DNA from 3 places in the Methylocaldum sp. GT1BB genome. Region 2 is predicted to be linked to each of the others. Evidence: riboswitches for the same ligand, from Rfam matches in the RefSeq annotation. Region 2 holds a riboswitch; each other region holds the start of a gene.

Region 1 (6,822 bases), 1.7 Mb from region 2:
CGAAATCGAGAACATCCAGTTCGTCCCCTAGCACCGGATCGCCGAAACTGGTACCGACATATTCCAAATGGCTGCTATCGAAATTGAGATCCAGATCGTAGCTGCCTAGCGAGGGCGCTTCGCCGGCGCCTAGTCCGGATATCGTGATGCCGACCGCGACCGACCACCCGGTTCGGCCCACCGGCATGACCCCCAGTGTGATCGCGGACTCGGCGAGTCCCGATGCGGACAGCAACAGCGCAGCTATTAAAGGCTTACAGTAACGGTCGAGCATCTTGATAGTTTCCTGTTAACGAGTTCCTTGAGGGAAAGATTTCGGGAAACTCCGATCCGGTTCTTGGCCAAGTTCAGGACGAACGATCGCTCGTCGACGACGCGAACCATGGGCAGAAACCGGGTTTTCCGAGTTTCCGTCGATGGATAGGGCGAGGTATCCATGCCTCACTCGGCTGCGCACCGAGGACGGGTACACGACAAGGTCAGCTTGCGGGCATCGAGCGCGTCGATCGTACCGTTCTTGTCGATATCGCGGGGATCGTCCGGACCGGACGCGGATTGATTCCGCACGGCGAGGATCAGGTCGATATCCAGGCGATCGATATCCCCGTCGCCGTCCAGATCGCCGGCCAGCGGGGTCGTTTCGCACGAATCGGGAATATGATCGGCATCGGCGTCACCGGCCCGGCCTTGTTCGATATCCAGAACGTCCGACACGCCGTTTTCGTTGCAGTCCGGAAACACGTTCAGATAGTACACGTCCTGCTCGCCGTTGAAGGTTGCGGTATAGGCAACGCTTGCGCCGTCCCTCCTGGAAACCAGGGTCGAATAGTCCCCCATCTTTTGGGAAGCGTGCGGATAGCCGATCGTGGTATCGAAAGGCTGGCTGACCGGAACGTTTTTGCTCCACGTTGCGCCGCCGTCCCATGAATACGCGTAATACAACCGCGAGACGTTATAGCTGCCGCTATCGCGCGTGTCGTACCAAACGGCATCGATGCGCGAGTTCGGAGCTACCCCCATCATGCCGAACCATTGCCACGAATCTTTATTGGGTTCGTCGTCGTTGACCCTGATCGGCGCCGACCAGGTCTCGCCGCCGTCGCTGCTTCGGACGAATTTGATGTCCAGATTGTCTTCGCCGGGCGGATCCACCGTCGCCAGCACATAGACCTTGCCGCGCAACGGCCCGTTGGATCGGTCGACGTCGACTTGAACGTCGCCTATGGGACCGTACCGATTCGGATTGTTTCGAAAATTGAATAAAGGCGCGGGACCGCCGATATCCAGGATCTGCGTCGTAAAGGTGGGTGTCGAATCCGGATCTCGCGCGTCCAAGGACTTCGAGAAAATGTGCTGGTAGTGGTTTCGATTCTGGGTCTCTTCGTCCCATTCACTGGGTTCGAGCCGTCCGGCGATATACAACTCGCCTTCCGGCCCCACCGCCATGGTGCCGAAACTCGGGTTACCGGGAATCCCCACCGGTAGTTCGAAGCTCGCTCCGCCGTCGATGGAACGGGTGAAACAGTAGTCATCGCCGGTTTCGCGCCAGTTGACGTAGACATGGCCATCGCCGATTCCGCCGCTACGGTCTACCGCGAGCTGGCCTTTGTCGCCGCCTCGTCCGTGGGCGAATACCGGTTCTTGCCAACTGCGCCCGCCGTCGGTCGACTTGATGACTTGAATGTCTTCGATATAGATGCCTTGCTCGTCGAAACGCAGACTCTGAAAGTAAAAGTTCCCCTGAGCATCCACATCGATGACCGGATTGCTTCGGCCTTGTCCCGGCGTCAACGATCCCGGAAAGGTCCAGCTGGAACCGCCATCCTGGCTATGCGCCCAGCCGCCTTGGCGAAAGGAGGACTGCACGGAGTCGAACTGACGCCAGGCGATGACGATGTTGCCGGGGTCCAGCGGATTGATGGCCATGGTGGGCTCGTTGGCCGCATCGCCGGTAATGTTTTGACCGGCCGCGTCGACGTTGACCTGGATGCTGATGTAAGGACCAAAAGCGGAATGCGTCGCTGCGGCGTCGGCGCATGCGAACGCCAGTATCCATCCGGACCACACCGCGGCATGCCGTCCCGGATGTGGATTGCGTAAACCGGACCGTATCATGCGCGGTAACTCCGGGATCTGCCGAACAGGCCGAATCCGGCGAGACCCGATACGAACAGCCACACCGCGGCCGGAACCGGTACCACGGTGGTTTGAAAACTGAAATCGCCGACGATCGCGCCCACGGTGCCGCCAAAATGCTCCCATCCCGGCCCGACCCCGAGTTCGCCCGACAGGGTGAACGAATTCGGGTCGAGCCCCATCGCCACGTTGAACAAGTTGAAGGATTCCGATCGGAAAGAATAATGGTTATAGAGCGTCCAGCCCGATTGGCCGGTATCGGCATCGATGTTGGCCGCATCGAATTCCAACGTGTAGTCTCCGGAGACGATGCGGTTGCTCGGCGATCCGGTATCGATCCGGAAACGGCTGACGCCGCCAAGACCGATCGCGCCGGTGACGCTGCCCGCGAAATCGCCCGGATCGAACGTCAACGTGGTCGGCTTGGTTCTCCGGCCGACCGGGACGTCGACGGTAGCGCCGTTGACGGCGAATTCGAGACCCGTGGCCGGGATTTCGCCGACGCCCGGCACAATATGATCTTCCAAAATTTGCGCGTTGTTGCGCACCGCCGCGGCTTGTGCATCGAAAAATTCCTCCAGATATATGGAAGGCGCATCGGTCGCGTCCAAGGAGACGGCGGCGGCCAGCGCATCCCGGTCCAGGTTCATGATCAATGCGCCGCCGGAAACGGTGGCGGCGGTCGCCGTTGCCGGAAGGAATGCCAACCATGCGGCTAGAAATGTCAAACAGGGTGCAAGAGTTTTGCCGAATCGCGAGAGTCGGTGGCGTGTAGTCATGAGGATAAGTCCGTAACAGGTCGAAGGTGGGAGCGTTTATCCGGCCGATTGGCCGGATAAACGCGATAAACGGCCCCCGGGCGGCTCGGCAGCCCGGGTCGACGGCCTCTATTCGGCGATCAAGCGGATAAAGCCGCCTGGACCGACTTTCGGCGGGCGCCGGCCAGCAGGCTTAACAAGCCGCTGCCGAACAGCCAGACCGCTGCCGGCACCGGAACCACGGCAGGCGAAACCAGAGTGAAGGTAGCGGCTTTACCGGCGGAGTTCGAGCCGTCGCCGCCGAACAGGAAAGCGGTCATATTGGGTGACCACCAGAGTTCCCCGGTCATGAGCAATTCATCGCCATTGGTGGTAACGCTGATGTTGCGGGCATCGTAAGTGGACGTTCTGAAGCTCGTGTTGTTCCACAAGGTCCAGCCGCTGTTGACGCCGTCATTTCGATTCGCGTTGTATTCGAAGGTGTAATCTCCGGACGTCAATGTACCCGTGAAACTGCCACGGGTCATCACGACACCGTTCAACCCGATCTGGCCGTTGGCGATAAAGGCGGACGAGTCGACCAAAGCATCCTGACTGGCGTCCCAGGTCAACGTGGTGGGCTTGTTGGCGCGGCCGCCGGCGCCCGTTGGAATTCCGGTGCCGGTCAGATCGGCGGGATTGACGACGTATTCGAGCGTTGACGGCGCGGGGTAGGTGTTGGTGGGCACCGTTATGATATCCGCAATGGTCGAGTAAGTATCGGCCACCGCCTTGGGAAAGAAGTTCGCGACATAATATTCGGTTAACCCGCCAGGACCGATGGTTAGTCCTTCCAACAGGTTGTTCGGGTTGTCATAGGTAACGCTGAAAGTTCCCCCGTGCAACACACCGGCATCGGCCGAATTGGCCATGATCAGGGCAGCCGCTGCGAGAATGGTCTGTCGGATCTGCATTTTCTTGACCCCAAATTTTTGCATGGATTTTTTCCTGTGATTTGAAACATCGAGAGGTTGTGCGGCAGGCTCGAGAAATCCATAGCCCTTGAATAACTCTCACAGGAGAGGCGGCCCGGCCGTCTTGAATACCAAGACCCGCGGCTTTCCGAGTCCGCCTCGCGGCGGAGGTGGCGAAGGCGTCTCGTCCCTGAGACCGATATCATCCTGGGCCAACGGACAGGCATGCGCCCAACCGCCAGTCGTCGCTGATAAGAACCGCCGAAATGACAATGACAATAAGGCTCGAAAACTGGCGTTCTTATCGGGCAAGTCAAGCTGCTAAAGCAGATACCGTGCCAGTGAGCAGGGGTATTCCGAGACTAACAAGCTGTAATTTGAAAATACCGGGGAACGGTGGAAGCAAAGCGTAATTTACCTGGGAACACATGCCAATTTACAGGCATGTCACGGGAAAGAGGCAGCGAGTATCAGTGCATTAACAAATGTATCGTTAATGCGTAGGTATCCCGGCGCCCATGGCGGATATCAATGCGCGACAAACCGCATTATGTGGGGAGCAGGTTAAATGCCACAATTCAATGCGCATGACATCATCATAATCTGTTGTCTTATTTGACATTAATCGTCTGTCCTGTGAAATCCCGCAAGGCTTAAGGCATACAACGTAATTATTCGATGGCAATCGACAAATACACCAGGGATATTCGGGACAAACTGCGAGATTCATGCTTTTGCGGGAATATTTCCCGATATTTGTAATCCATGGACTACGTTCAGCGGACCATGGATTATTGGACTTCGTCTGGGCCGCCAAATCAGCATCATTTGCCGGCCGCACAAACGGTCGCTGCGTGCTTGAAGATACCTTGGTTTCTTCGGTTCTCGTGCCTATCCTTCAGGAAGCAGTCCTTCATCCGATCTCTTGTAGGCGATGTATGCCAAGCGTCGTTGAGCCAGAGGATGGCGGCCGTAATGGGGTGAGACGGTCACCTCGAAACCGGCGCCGGCGAGAAGACGTTCGATTTGGGCGCCGCCCAAAACGCCGATCCGGTGCCGCTCCTCGGAACGGCGGTAGCCGTGGCCGCCTTTCCTGAACACGGTAATGTCCCGAATCAACAGGTTTTCCTGCGGCTGTTCGGATATCTCCACCAACACCGCCCAATCCGGCCCTTTGCGCCAGGAGCGATAGTGCATGGGTTCGCCGTCCGAGCGGACAAGGATGTCGAATGCGAAAACGCCGCCTTTCGGCAGACAGGAAGCGATGTTCCGGAACAAGCGGTCAAGGCGCGCTTCCGACGGCGCTCCGTCGGCACAATAGTTCAGGGCTTCGCCCAGGGCCGTGACCGCGGCGCAAGGGCGGAAGTCCACATCGTACAGCGATGCGGTTTGAAACTGTGCTTCGGGCGCTGTACGCCGGGCCAGTTCGATCATCGGCGCGGAAACATCGACGCCCAAAACCGAATATCCGTGCTCCAGCAGTTTCCTCGCCCAGGTTCCGCTTCCGCAACCCAGATCGATTATCAGGCCGGAATCGAGACCCGCGGCGCGGAACAGCGCCAGCAACTCATCGCCGGCGCCATCCACCAGATCGGGGAAGCCGACGTGATGAACATAGGCGAGATCTTCCTCATAGAACGGCATCATCGTTTCGAAGCATTTTTTCGACTGGAATTCCGCCAACCCATGGGGCGGTCAAAGCCGGTCCATCCCGATGGGTTCGCCGTTATCGGCACGGGTTTTGGTCAATCGCCGTTCCGCGTCTGCTGCGGCGCTGTCCTTGCCCTGCTTTCGATACACCTCGGTCAGCGCCCAGAGCGCCCAGGCGTCATTCGGCGCTTCTCGGAGCGAAATATCGAGCTCCCGCTCCGCCCCCGCCAGATCGCCCTGGAGAAACCGCAGCGCGCCTACCGAACGGCGTATCGGGTAGTACCAGTAGGGCGGTTCCATATAGGGCAGCTTTTCCTGAAGCGCCGCCGCTCTTTCGAAGGCGGCGGCGGCGTTTCCGAGATCGCCTTCGGCCTGGGCGATGCGCGCCGAAAGCACGTCCTGGGCAATCCGAACAATGTCCGCCGCCGGGACGCCGGCTTCCGTCAATCCGGAAAAATCCGCCGTTTTGGCGATCCCGGTCAAGGCGTCGAGTTCGAGCCGCGCGTCCTGCGGCGCTCCCTTGGCCGCCGCCGCAACGCCACGGGTATAGCGCCACATGGCTTGTACGTACGGGAACTCCGAGCCCGGATCGGCCATTTTCAGGACCGTTTCGGGCGGACTGAACTGGGCGTGGGCGAAGTATGGCGCGGCCTTGACCGGTTGTACCCACGGCACCGCACGGACCGTCTCGTCGGACAGCACGCCGGCGAGTTTCTCCGCCGCCGCGAGAGCGGTTTTGCCGTCGCCCGCCATCTGCGCCGAAACCATCAGGAAATGAACGTTGTGCGGATAATAGCCTTGCGCGTAGATGCCCTTTGCGCCGGTCTCCTTCAAATAGGCCTCGTCGACTTCGATGGCGGCGCGATTGGCTTCGAGAGCGTCCCGATAGCGGCCCAGCCGGTAGTAAAGGTGTCCCGGCATGTGGACCAGATGTCCCGCGCCCGGCATCAGACCGGCGAGGCGTTTCGCATAAGCTTCCGCCCGTTCGGGCCGGTCGGAAGCCTCCATCATGTGGATGTAATAATGAACCGCGCCGGGATGGTCGGGGTTGTTCGCCAGCACCCGCTCCAGGACCTCTACGATTTCCGCCGTGCGCCCCTTGGGTTTGCGGCCTTGGTCAGCCCAGTAGTCCCAGGGCGCGAGATCCATCAGGCTTTCCGCGTACAACGCGGCGATCTCGTCATCCTCGGGGAAACGCTGGGCGAGTTTGCCCATCGCCGTGGCGTAGGCTTGGTCCAGGCGCTTCCGGTCGGTCTTCGGATTCTTGTCGTAGCGTTTCGCGAGCGCCTCGATCAAGGCTTGCTCCTTGGGGCTCGCGTGCTTGG
Region 2 (6,822 bases):
CGTTCTTCAGGGTTTCGACATCGCCGTGGCCTGTGACCAGCTCCGACTTGGAAACTTCGGTATCGGTAAGCAGCAGGTAGGCGACCGTACCCCCAAGCATGAGCGCCAGCGCCGCCAAAAGTGGAAACGTATTTTTATTCACGGACTCGTACCAGGATCGGATTTATTGGAAGAACGTAGCTATACAGACGGCGATCCCACTCCTATGGACGACCAACGCGCGAACCGCTGAGCCTTGCTCGGCCGTTGCGAAACCTTGGTCGCGAGGAGGTGTCGGACACCGCCCGCATTGGACGGCCCTGTCACTACGTTGAAATTATTGTTAAACGAATGGTTACGGCACCCGCCGAAACCGGTCATCAACCCCAAGGCCTCCGGCATCGCTTTGAGCACGCGTCTGCCGTGTTCGGATGAGCCGGGACATATCAATGCTCTATGGCCAGATCGATCGGATGAGCCCGGGAGATCGTTCCACCCGGGCACTCTTGCCTCTCTGGTTGCCAAGTTATGCCGGAGTCGGTTTCGAAGTCCGGCGGCCGATGGTAAATACGCCAACCAAGGCACTGCCGAACAGCCATACGGCAGCGGGAATCGGAACCGGCTGGACTGTCAATTGATAATTGCCGGCTACGCCGCCCAAGGCACCTATGATGATCGTGTATTCGCCCCCATAAGTGGTGTCGAGGTCGAATACCTGCGACAAGGTCTCGCCGACCGAGGATGCCACGCCCCAACCGAGCAGGGTGAGATCGTCGGAGCCCAGCGGATTGTTTACCGGGGTCGGATCGGTAAAGAAGGTATCGTGCCTAGAAGCGCCGGCACCGGTATCCCAGCCGCCATAAAGCGCGTAGCCGAGTTTGAGGTTGGCGCCGCCGTCGGCAAGGTCGTCCGCCAGAGTGATTTTGAATTGCGATACTCCGGCATCCACGCAGCCCTGGGCGCTGCCGCCGCAGGACCAATGGATCAGGCCGAAGTCCGCTCCATGGCCCCAACCCTGTCCGCCGTTGTCGGGATCGGACCAGGAAAGGCCGCCGACCCGCAGCATTCGATCCGTGGGAAGGTCGGGATCGTTATTGTTGTTATAGTTGGCAATCTGCCGCTGCAGGCTGCTGCCGTTGGTGGATGTGGGCGTGCCGGTCTCGATGGTGCGGCCGGCCGCCGCCGCGCTGTGCATGCCCGCATACCACATGACGGGCAAACTCCCGGTATAGCCGACACCGCCGTTGGTCCAAACGCCGCTCGCGTCGGTGCCCGGCATTCCGTCGGCGCCGTTGATGCTGCCGCCGGTGCCGTCGCCGTAACCGGCGATGTTGAACGTGGCGTGCGCGTGAGCCTCGGGCGCAGCGACCAATGTTCCCCCGAGCATTCCCGCGAGGGCCAGTATTGTTGCCGTGGTTTTCATACTATGATTCGTCCTCGTCACTGTTAGTGGTCGTCCAAAAGCTCGTTAACAGTGATGTCCGCGGCGCTTCACCGTACCCAATGGAGCTGCGCCGCGGTCCTCCCCATCACACTAGGAGGCGGCTCGGCCGTCTCGAATACTCCATAGCATCGAGACCCGAAGCTTTCCGGCCCCGCCTCGCGGCGGGTGTGGCGATTCGGACAGACCTAACGGCGGTCCATCCCGACAAAGATCCCTCGGGCGATCCCTGCCAGCCGATTCCTTGCGAATCCGTGTGTATCGCGTCTTTTTATGAGCCCCCTAAGCGGCGGACCCGGCCTTTGCTGAAACAATAAATATGCCACTAAATAATCATTGCTAATCAAACAGATAAATCGCATGCAAACGCCACCGACGTGGCAAATCACGCAGTCTCATGGGTGATTCCACACAAAAGTTCCCCGCTTAGAGCGCGGAAAGGAAGGCGTGTACATACGTCGAGGTCTTGTTTCAGGCGGGAACGGCCATGACGTTCTTGCGGCGCTGTCCCAGCGTGACCAAACTCGCGAGGGCGCTGCCGAACAGCCAAACCGCCGCGGGGACCGGAACCGGTGCGGTGCTGATATTCAAGCTGTACTCCGCGATGTTCTGACTCCAGTTCCCCACGCCGGCGCCGCCCAGGTAGATGGAATAAACCTGACCGGCCAGGGCCAGAAAGGTCAAACCGTCTACACCGTCGACGGTGCCATCGTGAGTCAAGTAGCTCAGTCCTACGGTGCCGAACGGGTTATCGGCTTCGTAAGGTTTCGCGGGTGTGCATCCGGGGCAGTTCCAGGAGCCGTGATGAGAGTAACTGCCAGTACCGGAGTCCATGCCGGTGAAGACGGTGATGCCAAAGTTCTGAATGTCGTAGCCGGTTCCCGTAACCACCACGGGATTCAGTGTTACCCACATAGTTTCTTCGGCCTTGATCAAGCCAATATCGGTCTGATGTCTCCAGCCGGTCGGCCCGTTGGCTGTCGGAACTCCGCTGCCATTGACGCCTGCGTCCTGCCAGGCCCCGGCGCCGGTATCGATTTCCGCGGCGAAGCCGTAACGCGTTACCGCATCTGCTTTCGAGATTTCGAGCGTGTTGCCCGCCGAGTGAAGCTCGGCCGCCCAGTTCAGATGAGACGTACCGGCATAGCCGAAAGGCAGCGTGGTGGCACTGGCGGTTCCGACCCAACCCGGCGATACCGTCGGATAGGTCGGATTGCCTATACCCCCATAGTTCCAGCCGTCGGTGGCGGACAGCTCAGTGGTGGTGAAGGTGTTGTACATCGTATGCGCCTGGGCGCCGGAAACGGCGCCTACGGACAAGACGGTACCGGTGAGGGCCATGGCCACCGCTTTGGTCAGTTTGTTTTTGTTTTTGGACATAGGAAATTACCTCGTGCTGTTCTATGGAGTTGGTCTTTGTTTTCACATAGGCAGCGATGTCCGCAGCGCTCCCGTCAAAAGCGGAAGGCGCTCCGATCTCCCCATCACCGAGGGAGGCGGCCCGGCCGTCTTGGGATCAAATTCACAAGACCCGTGGCTTTCCGAACCCGCCTCGCGGCGGGAGTGGCAGGTGCAAAAGGGACTCCGCCCTGCTACGGTCTACGCTCCCCTTCCCCGGCAATGGTTTTCGGGTTTTCCGTAGCACAAAGCGCGTTCGAACCGGAATTCGGTCGAACCGGCCGATACCCCAAGAGCAATAAGCGCGCCTGAGGTAAACCGTTGATATAGCATTTTCCGAATCGGTGTAAGGGATTCGGATATGTAGGTCGGCAATCCCTTGCCGACGTATCGGCTCGGCGAAGGGCTTTGTCGGCAAGGGATTGCCGACCTACGTTCTTCCCTCCTGGAACGAATCCGTACACCGGGATGGAAAACGCTCTATAACGCTATTTCCATGACGGAAACGACGGAAGCTGCTGGATATCCCGCATTTTTATTACGGGTATTCCAGCATGTGGCGACCCAAATCATCCGGAGGGTCAGTCAGCCAGCTCTTTCACTACACCGTTTCAAAGCGGCGATCGGCTGAGGCCGAGGCGATGAAACGGCCGGATATCGCCGACACCGGCGCATGCCACATGGTGCGCCCAGCCTCGAAGGCAAGCTCGACCGCCTTGTCCCGCATCATGCGGCGACGGCCTTGTGTCTGTGCCGCCCGACGAATCCCATCCCGGCCAAAGCACTGCCGAACAGCCAAATGGCGGCCGGTATCGGAACCGGAGAAGACGTGATGTTCAAGACGTAAAGATCCTTGTTTTGATTCCAATTGGCTCCGCCGCTACCGCCCAGATAAATGGAATAAATCTGACCGGCCTCCGCCAGGAAGGTCAGACCGTTGACCCCGTCGACGGTTGAATCGTGGGTCAAATAAGTTACGCCGGTGGTGCCGAACGGATCGCTCGCGGTGAAATCTAAGCCTTGAATCGGGCTATTCCATGCCTGATGGTTCTCATAGCCGGTACCGGTGTCCATACCGGTAAATACCGTAATCCCGAAGTTGGCAATTTCCGAATTGACGGCGGAGAGATTCAGCGTGACATAAGCATCGCTGTGCGACATCAACAACCCGATATCGGTGGTGTGCGACCAGCCCTGAGGGGTTGCTCCCGCGTCGAGCCAGGCGCCTCTAGCTGTATCGATATCCGCTGCAACGCCATATCTCGCTTGCGCATCTGCCCTGGAAATTTCCAGCGAATCACCCGCGTTATGGAGTTCGGCCGCCCAGTTCAACGCCGAAGAACCGGTGTAACCGAACGGCAGCGTCGTCGGGCTAGCGGTTCCGACCCAACCCGGCGATACCGTCGGATAGGTCGGATTGTTTATACCGCCATAGACCCAGCCGTCGGTTCCCCCATCGGTAGCGGGCGTTCCGGCGTTGTAGGTGTTGTACATCGTGTGTGCCGATGCCTCGGCAACAACCCCTAAAGAAAGGGCCGAGCCGGCAACCGCCATTGCGATCGCCCTGGCCAATCTGGTTTGTTTCATATGAATCCCTGCAAGTTGGAAGTTGAGATACCACGCCGTTAACCCGCATTGCTCATACCCCTTCGCTTCAGCCGTTCGCGCCGCAAAACGGTGTAATTCCAAATCCCTTCCAATCCGGAATTGATTTTCGAAGGGTGGCCGTAACCTACCCTACGCAACGTTCATTCGCATGCCGAATGGAGTAAGAAGTGCAAGCTAAGCGCAACCGATACTTAACAAGTGTCGTGCCAGTGTCCAAATCGAGGCACTACGGTGCTTCCAAGGCTTTACAAATAGGCCGGAATCCGGGAAATGAGGTATATGCCCCAGCATTCAGCGGCATATCGCGCATGAGGAGGAAGTCGGGCGAGGGGGGAGCCGATTGCAATGATGCGGCCTCGTTACGTCGGGAATCCTTTCCCGACGTAACGGGTTGACAGCCAAGCGAAGTCGGCAAAGGATTGCCGACCCACGAATAATTCCATTCGGCATGCGAATGAACATTCATCGTAGGATGGGTAGAGCGAAGCGAAACCCATCGATGGTGGGATAGCCCCTCGGCTCAGCGTAACCCACCGACCCTTCGACTTGGCTCAGGACAGGTCCGAGGCCGCTCGGTGGGTTACGGCCTTGCGGCCTCACCCACCCTACGAAAATCAATTCCGGATTGAACGCGATTTGGAATAAGCTGCCGATTCCGCCAGAGAGCCGCCCACGTTGCCCTCGACGTCGATCCAGAGATGCGGCAAGCCCATGGCGTCCAGCCAGGCCGGACCGTTTTCCTCCTTGAGCATGGCGATGGTCGAAGCGCTGCCGGCGACCACGCAGAAGTCCCCCACCACGCTGACGGCGGCGAGATGGCGTACCGGCCAGCCGCTTTTGGGATTCAGCACATGACCGTATCGGATACCGTCCACGACGATGCAGCGTTCGTAGTCCCCGCTGCTCGCGACCGCGCCTTCGCGCAACGCCAGGGTCTTGATCATCGAGCCTTTTTGGCGCGGGTGAGAAATTCCGACTCGCCACGGACTACCATCCGCCCGCGAGCCGATCAACTTGATGTCGCCGCCCAGATTGATCACGCCGTGTCGAACGCCCGCGTCCCGGCACAGCGCCGCGGCCCTGTCGACGGCATACTCCTTGACGATGCCACCGAAATCGAGCTCCATGCCGGCTACCGGAAATTCGAGCACCGGCGGTTCCCACCTCAGCTTGTGCCAGCCGACCTGCTCGAGCAGACCGCGCACTTGCGCGTCGTCCGGCAGTTTGCCTTGTTCGAAGCGCCAGGCACGCCGCAAAATGCCGGAGGTGATGTCGAAAAGCCCGTCGCTCTGTTCGTAACAGGTCGCCGCATAATTCAGCAAACCCGCCGTTTCGTCATCCACCGCAACCTGGCCACCCTCGGCGGCGACCCTGTTGATGGCGGACAGCAGGCTGTCGTTGCGATAGCGCGAATAGCGCGCCTCCAGGCGGCGCACATCGGCAATGGCCAGCTCCGAAATCCGTCTTGCCTCTGCACGAGTCTCGGCAAAAAGCTGGATTTCGCATGGCGTACCCATTGCCTTGAAGGCGAAACGGAAATACTCGAGACCGTAAGAATTCAAGACTGTTCTAAAGGTAATTCGTCGTCCGTCGAGCGCCGGGAACGGCGGGCGCCTTATCCCGGCCTGCCCGGCACAATATAGGATGGGCCAAGCGAAGCGGGCCCATCTCGGTCGGGAACGATGGGCACGGCCTATCGGCCGTTGCCCATCCTACAATTAGCTATGGCCCGCTCCCACCGGCCGGAAACCACCCCGGCCCGTCAAAACGTATAGGCCGGGAACTAAACGCGCCTGGGGATACTCGTCACCGACTTTTGGACTCTTCTTGATGACTTGGATGCCCCAAACGGTTTTGCCAAAAAATTGCGATGCAATCGCCTGGACATTCATCCGATCCGCGACAGGTACGCCACTCAGAAGCACGCGAAGATCAAGGCGTGGGTTGCCGCGCACCCACGATGGAAGATGCATTTCATCCCAACGACGCCAGTTGGCTCAACCCAGTCGAGCGCTTCTTCGCCCACCCCACCGAGAAGGCCTTCCCTCGCCGCTCCTTCACCAGAGTCAAAGACGCTGGTGAGCAAGATCGACCACTTCATCTCCCATTAAAACCAATCGTCCCGCCTGTTCGCATGGACCGCCCCGGCGGATTCCAGCCTGGCAAAAACTTCAACGACTATGCCGGCAAACTAATCGGATAGGACACTCGTTGCGGTTTCAATACGCTGCTGCCGGCGGGATGCCGGCAGCACGTCGAATGACCGAACCGAACGGCTATTGGACATTGAGTTTGACGGTTATTCCGTCATTCACGGCTTGCCAGCTCAAACCGGAAGGCAGTGCCGGCAAATCGAGCCGGCTTTCGATAGGGACGCCAAAATCGGTTACTGAGTT
Region 3 (6,822 bases), 2.2 Mb from region 2:
CGAGCATGGACCCCAAGGCGAAAATCCAAGGTTCCTGGTCACCAACCTGGCGGGCGACTCCCAAGCGCTGTACGAAGACGTCTATTGTGCGCGGGGCGACATGGAAAACCGGATCAAGGAACAGCAACTCGGCTTGTTCGCGGACCGCACCAGTTGTCACGTCTGGTGGGCCAACCAATTCCGGCTGCTGCTCGCCTCGCTCGGCTACCTCTTGTTGGAAGCCCTTCGTCGCCTCGGCCTCGCCGGTACCGAACTCGCTCGGGCGCAGTGTTCCACTCTCAGGGGCAAGCTCCTCAAAATCGGTGGCGTGATCCTTCGAAATACCCGTCGCATTCGCTTCCTGTTGCCGAATGCTTACCCCTGGCAGGCGCTGTTCTGGCACATCGCCGAGCGCTTTGCCCCCGGCTGAGCCGGGCCGAGTGGGTTCCCCGGCACGTTGATTCTCTGGGGGTAAGGGGGACGTTTGCCTGAAATTCAGACTTTCACCCCAAACGAGCACTCAACACGCCTTTTTCTGGTCCCGAACCCAGAACGCGACCGGCCTCCTACCTTCACTGAGGTCCTGATGAAATATTCAGGCTAGGGTAGATCGATTCAATCTTTCGTAGGTCGGCAATCCTTTGCCGACGAACCCGTTGGCCCAACGGCGGCGTCGGGAAGGGGGGCTTCGGCGCTCCCGAAGACGCCGTTTGCGATTGGAAGGGTCGCGACTAAAGCGACCGTTTGCGATTGGGAAGGGATTCCCGACCTACTCGCCAGTGCCCGTACAGTAGGTATGAAAACGTTCTAGCTCGCCTTCTCGAACACACGGCCTTGCACCGCGTCGAACCCGAGGCCAAAAAGCAGATCGGCCTCGTCCTCCCGTTCCACGCCGGTGGCGGCAACGCGGATACCCAACTCTCGTGCGTATTGGCATAGCGCCTTGAGCAGGGCCTGATTGCCGGCGTCATCGAATATCCGGCGGCAGAGAGCCCCTTCCACCTTTACCCAATCCGGCATCAATTCGTTTAACCAGGCCAGTGCGCCGGGATAGGGCATGAAGCGATCCAGCACGAACCGAAAACCGTCTCTCCTGAGCTCGCTAACGGACTCGGCCGCTTGCGGGGCTAAAATCAGCCGATTCAAGGGGACTTCTATGGCCAGATTTGATCGAGCGGGCACTTTATGTCTAAAAGATTGAGCGAATCCCGGCTGCATGATGGTGGCCACCGACAAATTGACGGACCACGCCGCTTCGGGTTTTTCCGCCATCGCTTCCTGAAGGCGCGCGACGACAAGTTTGTCCAGCATCGGAGCCAGATCGGTTTCCTCGGCAATGTGCCCCAAGGCGCCCGCGGAAAGCCGTAATCCATTTTCCGTCACGATGCGCGCGAACACCTCGTAATGCTCGGGTGCCGAAGCGTTCCGGCACATGAGCGGCTGCCGCTCCAGTTCCACTTGACCGTTGTCCAAAGCCTGCCGCAGCAATGCGAGCCGGCCGCTCCCGCCCGGCGTCGGATCTGCCTCCGCAATCCGAAAGCTCCCGCTGGACCCCATCTGCGCGTCGCGCAGCGCAGCGTCCGCCCGGGCAAGAAGTGCCGTGCTGCTATCGCCGGAAGAGAGGGCCGCCCCGATATGGACGGTGCAGGACGAAGCGATTCCGGTCTCGAGCAAAGCCATCACCGTCGATTGGGCGAGGTGATGGGTCAGATCGTTCAGGCAATCGGCATCGGCGTGCTCCAACAGCACGGCAAACTGCGCGCCGTCTATTCGCGCCGCCGAGCCGTGCGTCTTTTCGGCGACAGCTTCCACAACATCGGCGAGAAATTTGACGACAAGATCTCCCGTATCGCGTCCGAATCGGCGATTGCATTCCGCCAGTCCGGTGAGCTGAAGGATGGCAATGGCGTGCTGCGTTCCGGATATTGCCAGGGCCGCGTCCAGCGATGCGAGAAAATACGCGCGATTGAAAAGACCGGTTTGCCGGTCGTGGTGGAGATCCCGCTGTAGTTTCTCGATGGTTTCCATCTTCGCGTTCAGCATGCGCCGCACCGCTTCCGACATACGGTTGAACGCCGAGCCGATATGATGCAGTTCGCGAATACGGGGCAGCTCCGCCAAAGGCTCGAACTTGCCTTCGCCGATGCGAAGCGCCAGATTTTCGAGCCGGTCCAGCGGACGTAATGCCTTTTGCAGCAGCCATACCGACAGCAGCGCGGAGATCAGCCAGAAACCCAGAGTCCAGCCCAGGATGGACCAGGTCATCTGCCAAAGTTGGCTATATCCGAAACCGGGATGGCTGGCCACGTCGACCACGGCTGAAAGTTTCCAGCCGGCCATCGATTCGGCCCGACCCGCGGGAGCGTCGAACGGCACGCGGCTGATGAACCACTCGGGAGCGCCGTCCACTTTCAAGGGGAGTTCCCGCTCCACGACGGATTCGCCGTTGGGGCGGATCACGGCGATACGCCGGTAGTAGCCGCTATCGTAGAGAGCGTCCACCGCATTGGCCACCGCCGCGGTGTCGTTGCTCGCCAGCGCGGGCGATAGTTCCAGCGCCAGAGTGGTTGCCGTTTCTTGCGCATGAGCGTGCAACTGGCGTTGCAGAAAGCCGTGGGTATTCACCAGGCCGGTGGCGAAAAGAGCCAGCCCCAGCAGCAGAAACAGCAGACCGAGCAGCAGGACCAGCAGGGTTTTCAGGCTCATCGTCGTCATCGAATCGCTCCCGTCTTTTCGTGGTGCATGCGCGCCAACAGATCGTTCCAGTGGCGTATGTCGGACGCTTCACCCAGCTTGCCATGCTGCCCGCGCTGCTTGGCCGACCACAACCCCTCCGCATTGAAGCTCATGGTCGGCGCTAGATCGGTCCGCGCGGCGGCCGGCCGGATATCGCCGATCAGATTGTCCAAAATCAGCGGTTCGGATTCCGGGGCGGGATAGTAGGCCAGGACCATGTGCGGCTCCATGCGGCTCAGCTGTGGCCGCCAGACCCGGACATAAGTGACCCGCAATCGGTCGGGAGCCACTCCTGCCGCTCGAAGGGTGAAATATTTGGCCAGGGCGAAATCCTCGCAGTCGCCGCCGTTGGCGGCCAGGAGTTCCACCGGAGTCGCCCAGTAGTCGCGGCGCGCCCATTGGTCAGAGTCGGAGATGTTCGGCAGCCGGTTGAAGAAATCGTTAACCTGCGCCAGCTTCTCGTGCTCGCCGGCACCACCCAGATGCAGAACCAGGTCGCGCCACGCCGACAGACGTTCCACCGCCGCAAGGCCATAGCGCTGGCCGACCAGTTCCAAGGTTCGTGCATTGGGGAGCAGGTCCATTTCGACGCCCGCCACGGCAAGGACCGCAAAAGCGGCGCTCCATAAAAATAAGCGTTTCAAGAGCTATCGGGGGTGATTTGAAGGAAGCGTATCTTGCCCCATCTCGGCGAAATTTCGCCACCTCATATCCCGGTAGTCGATCGTTTTTCACCGAAGTATAGCGATGCGGCTTGGGAAACCGCCCGTACCTCTAAGTACCTATCTCAGTAGGCCGTTCGCCCTGAGCCGAGGCGAAGGGCCTGTCCTGAGCAGAGTCGAAGGGTTTTTGAAACCTACTGGGAAGGCTCTAAATGTAGGCCGAAACGAGCGGCCGTAGATCGGCAATCCCTTGCCGACGAAGGCGTTCGGATGCAGGCCCGGCTAAGCGTCAGCGCTTGATGGCAAACGGTCGCTGCTATACAGGTCAGCGGACCGCCATTCCGGTATGGATTTTCGCTGGCTCCCAAGCTTCCGCCTGGGAGCTATACCCGAGCAGCTCGAGCTTCTCGAAACATCATTCGAATCGAGAAGCGGGAGCTTCTCAACGTCGGTTCCCAAACGGGAGTTCGGGAACCAGCCTAACGACGGAGGCATGCCGGATCAATCGGTTGCGGGCCGGCTGGCACCGAACCGCGGAGTAGGTCGGGAATCCCTTCCAATCGCAAACGGTGTCTCCAATCGCAAACGATCGGTTCGGGAGCACCGAACCGATCCTTCCAGGAGCGCCGGAGCCACCCTTCCAATCGCAAACGGTCGCTTTAATCGCGACCCTTCCCGACGGGATTTGTCGGCAAAGGATTGCCGACCTACCGACCCGATGCGCCGGGCAAGGCGCTCGGAAGAAGTCAGGTCCGGCGGTGCCCTTCCTCGATTCCCCCGCCTTCATGTTGCGAATCCGTAAAGTCGTTCAGCGAAAAAGCTACAGCCGGGGCAGCTTGCAATCATCTGCGACTTAAAGTTTTGAAAAAAAAACACAGCACGCAAATGTAATCCAAAACAAAGACTTAGTTGATGCGCGGGAGCCGTGCGTTGAGTTTTTTCAAAAAATTTCATCGGTGTCACACAAACTTAACTTGGTTGTAAAAAAGCGACATTAAAGTCTGTCTCGCCTTCAAAGGGACGGAAGAAAACCGCAGTGCGGTTCAGTTGCGGCCGGGGAGCAGGAGCCCGGTCCAGGAGGGTTGCTAGGACAAAGCCACACTCGTCGCGAGGCGGGGCCGGAAAGCCACGGGTCTTGATTGCAAGATAGCCGGGTTGCCACACCAACGTTGATGGCAGCCCGGCTTTTTTGTTTTCGGTGCCTGAAAAACGGCACAAAAAAGCCGGTCGCCGAAAAGCGACCGGCGAAAACGGCCCTGCAGATAAACCTTGAGAAGACGTCTGCAAGGTATTTTCAACCGCAATTTTAAACAAGGCATGGAAATGAACAAACTGAAAGCGATTACCGCCGGCGTGCTATTGGCTTTGGGCGCCACCGGCGCAGAAGCGTCGATTAGCGATGGGCAGTATCCGAACGTGGGCGAATTGTTCGTGTCGATTTTCGATCCCAGCGCGAACGGCGGCCTGGGTCGCACCTACTTCCGCGATCTCGACGTTTCACTCACTGACGTGCTGAACGCCGGTTCGAACTGGGCGTTCAGCGTCAATCTGGGTGCTGACGCCAATTATGCCGGCTTTGCCGGCAAGGCAGACCTGCAGTACAACATCGCCGCCGTGTACACCCTCGACGAGGGCGGTGCCAATATCGATCAATGGGGTATTCTGGCTACCGGGTCTTCGTTCAACGGCGGTTTCGGTAATGTTTTATCCACGATTACCAACATTCAGGGCTATATCAGCAAACTGAACACCGCGCTGGGCGACAACGTGTCGGGCGTCGTGGATAACGGGCTGCCGCAGTCCTGGGACGACGGCAACTGGGGTCCGCTGATGGGCGCCGCTCCCAGCGTGTTCGCCTCCACCGCCGGCGGCGTCGACCTGGCAACCCTTTTCTTCCACGTGACCAATAACACCGGCGACGACAGCGACGGCATCGTCAATCAGATTGCCGGGCGCTGGCTGCTGTCGAGCAACGGCACCCTGGAATTCGGCCCGGCCGGCTCCTCTCCGGTACCGGTTCCCGCGGCGATCTATCTGCTTGGCTCCGCTCTGGCCGGCTTGACCCTGGTCAGCCGCCGCGGCCAGAAAGCGTAATCTCCCAAATATCCTTAACGGAGAAAATTCGATGAAAGTCAATCGTTTGTCTGTCGCCATGGCGGCAACGGCGCTGCTCGGCGCCGGCGAAGCCTTCGCTCTCGCTCCCGGCGCGGCCGTGGATATCGAAATCTGGGCATCCGGCGCCACCGCACAGGACAAGGGCGTGGAAGCGCTCTTTTCCGAACTCTGCGTGGCCGGAACCCTGGATATCTACCGCGACAACGCCAACGCGTCCAAGCCGGGAGCGCAGCACTCGGCTTATTTCTGCCGGCTCGACTCCACCAAGGTGACCGGCCTCGGCACCGTAAATCCGAACGTGTTGTTCCACAAGCGTTCTCAGGGCGGCTCGGCGCAGGGCGTAACGCCGCTGATTCTCGATCAGGCGATCACGCACATGGAGATCAACAACGGCAACTGCACCAAGACCGCGCCCGACAGCTTCTACCGCTGCCGAGTCAGCAGCGCGGGCGACACCATTCTGCACGAGTCGGATCTCGGCGTAAGCGACGTCAACCCGGATCTGTTCCGCGGGGTCAACGCGCCCAGGGAGGACGGCGTGAAGCAGCCGGATGTCACGACCGCCCAGGTTTCGAGCTTGCTGGACGTGACCCCGGCCGCGGGCCTGGTGTTCGGCATTCCGGTAACGCTGTCTCTTTATACCGCCCTGCAGGACGCGCAGATGGACCAGGGCCGGATCCCCGCCGGTTGCGCGCTGGGGGATGACAGCAATCCCGATTGCATGCCCAGCCTCAGCTCCGAGCAAGTGGCTTCGCTGCTGGCCGGCAAGGTGCAGAACTGGAACCGGTTCAAGGTTCAGATCGGCGCGGCGTCCGTCAACTTTTTCGACAATTATTCCGGCGGCATGAATCTGACCGACAACAAGGTGGCCATCTGCCGCCGCGTCGACGGTTCTGGCACGCAGGCGCAAGCCAACGCGGTGTTCCTGAACAATCCGTGCATGAGCGGCGCGGTCAATCCGGTGGGCGGTACCAATAACTTGAGCGGACCGATCGTGCCCTCGACCAACCTCGCCCTGAACGGCGTCGGCCAGTCGGGCTCCGGGGACGTGGACAACTGCCTGGCCGATTTCAACGACGGCACCAACACCGGCGGATCTGGTAACACGTCCAAGCGCTGGGCGATCGGCATCCAGAGCCTGGAGAAGAACTCCGGCAGGGATAAGAACGGCAATCCCATTGCCCGCAAGAACTACCGCTTCGTGAAGATCGACGGCGCCGCGCCGACGCTGGCCGAGGTCGCTGCCGGCCGCTACCCGGACTGGGTGGAGCAGACCTTCCAGTGGCGCAAGGCTTCGGTGGGCGGCCCGACGGGAGACGTGCTGACGATC

The links. Region 2 has a riboswitch for cyclic di-GMP ahead of ACR2TX_RS19335 (VPLPA-CTERM sorting domain-containing protein). Riboswitches for the same ligand answer to the same signal wherever they lie in the genome.
Region 1: linked by a shared signal. The riboswitch ahead of ACR2TX_RS03455 (hypothetical protein) and the one ahead of ACR2TX_RS19335 (VPLPA-CTERM sorting domain-containing protein) in region 2 are both predicted to bind cyclic di-GMP.
Region 3: linked by a shared signal. The riboswitch ahead of ACR2TX_RS09660 (VPLPA-CTERM sorting domain-containing protein) and the one ahead of ACR2TX_RS19335 (VPLPA-CTERM sorting domain-containing protein) in region 2 are both predicted to bind cyclic di-GMP.

What each region holds. Positions count from the first base shown of each region.
Region 1 is NZ_CP194902.1:486,517-493,338, reverse strand. It holds gene ACR2TX_RS03470 (hypothetical protein) at 1-274, opposite strand, end outside; gene ACR2TX_RS03465 (hypothetical protein) at 442-2,115, opposite strand; gene ACR2TX_RS03460 (VPLPA-CTERM sorting domain-containing protein) at 2,112-2,915, opposite strand; gene ACR2TX_RS03455 (hypothetical protein) at 3,035-3,871, opposite strand; cyclic di-GMP riboswitch class I at 3,954-4,032, opposite strand; gene ACR2TX_RS03450 (class I SAM-dependent methyltransferase) at 4,739-5,494, opposite strand; gene ACR2TX_RS03445 (hypothetical protein) at 5,543-6,822, opposite strand, start outside.
Region 2 is NZ_CP194902.1:4,047,274-4,054,095, forward strand. It holds gene ACR2TX_RS19325 (hypothetical protein) at 1-142, opposite strand, end outside; gene ACR2TX_RS19330 (hypothetical protein) at 506-1,402, opposite strand; cyclic di-GMP riboswitch class I at 1,517-1,605, opposite strand; gene ACR2TX_RS19335 (VPLPA-CTERM sorting domain-containing protein) at 1,892-2,800, opposite strand; cyclic di-GMP riboswitch class I at 2,913-2,998, opposite strand; gene ACR2TX_RS19340 (hypothetical protein) at 3,420-3,548, opposite strand; gene ACR2TX_RS19345 (VPLPA-CTERM sorting domain-containing protein) at 3,545-4,405, opposite strand; gene ACR2TX_RS19350 (FAD:protein FMN transferase) at 5,041-5,943, opposite strand; partial or broken gene ACR2TX_RS19355 (transposase) at 6,307-6,634, shown strand; gene ACR2TX_RS19360 (hypothetical protein) at 6,703-6,822, opposite strand, start outside.
Region 3 is NZ_CP194902.1:1,836,533-1,843,354, forward strand. It holds partial or broken gene ACR2TX_RS09645 (IS1380 family transposase) at 1-409, shown strand, start outside; gene ACR2TX_RS09650 (bifunctional diguanylate cyclase/phosphodiesterase) at 787-2,694, opposite strand; gene ACR2TX_RS09655 (transglutaminase-like cysteine peptidase) at 2,691-3,359, opposite strand; cyclic di-GMP riboswitch class I at 4,463-4,540, shown strand; gene ACR2TX_RS09660 (VPLPA-CTERM sorting domain-containing protein) at 4,701-5,471, shown strand; gene ACR2TX_RS09665 (hypothetical protein) at 5,503-6,822, shown strand, end outside.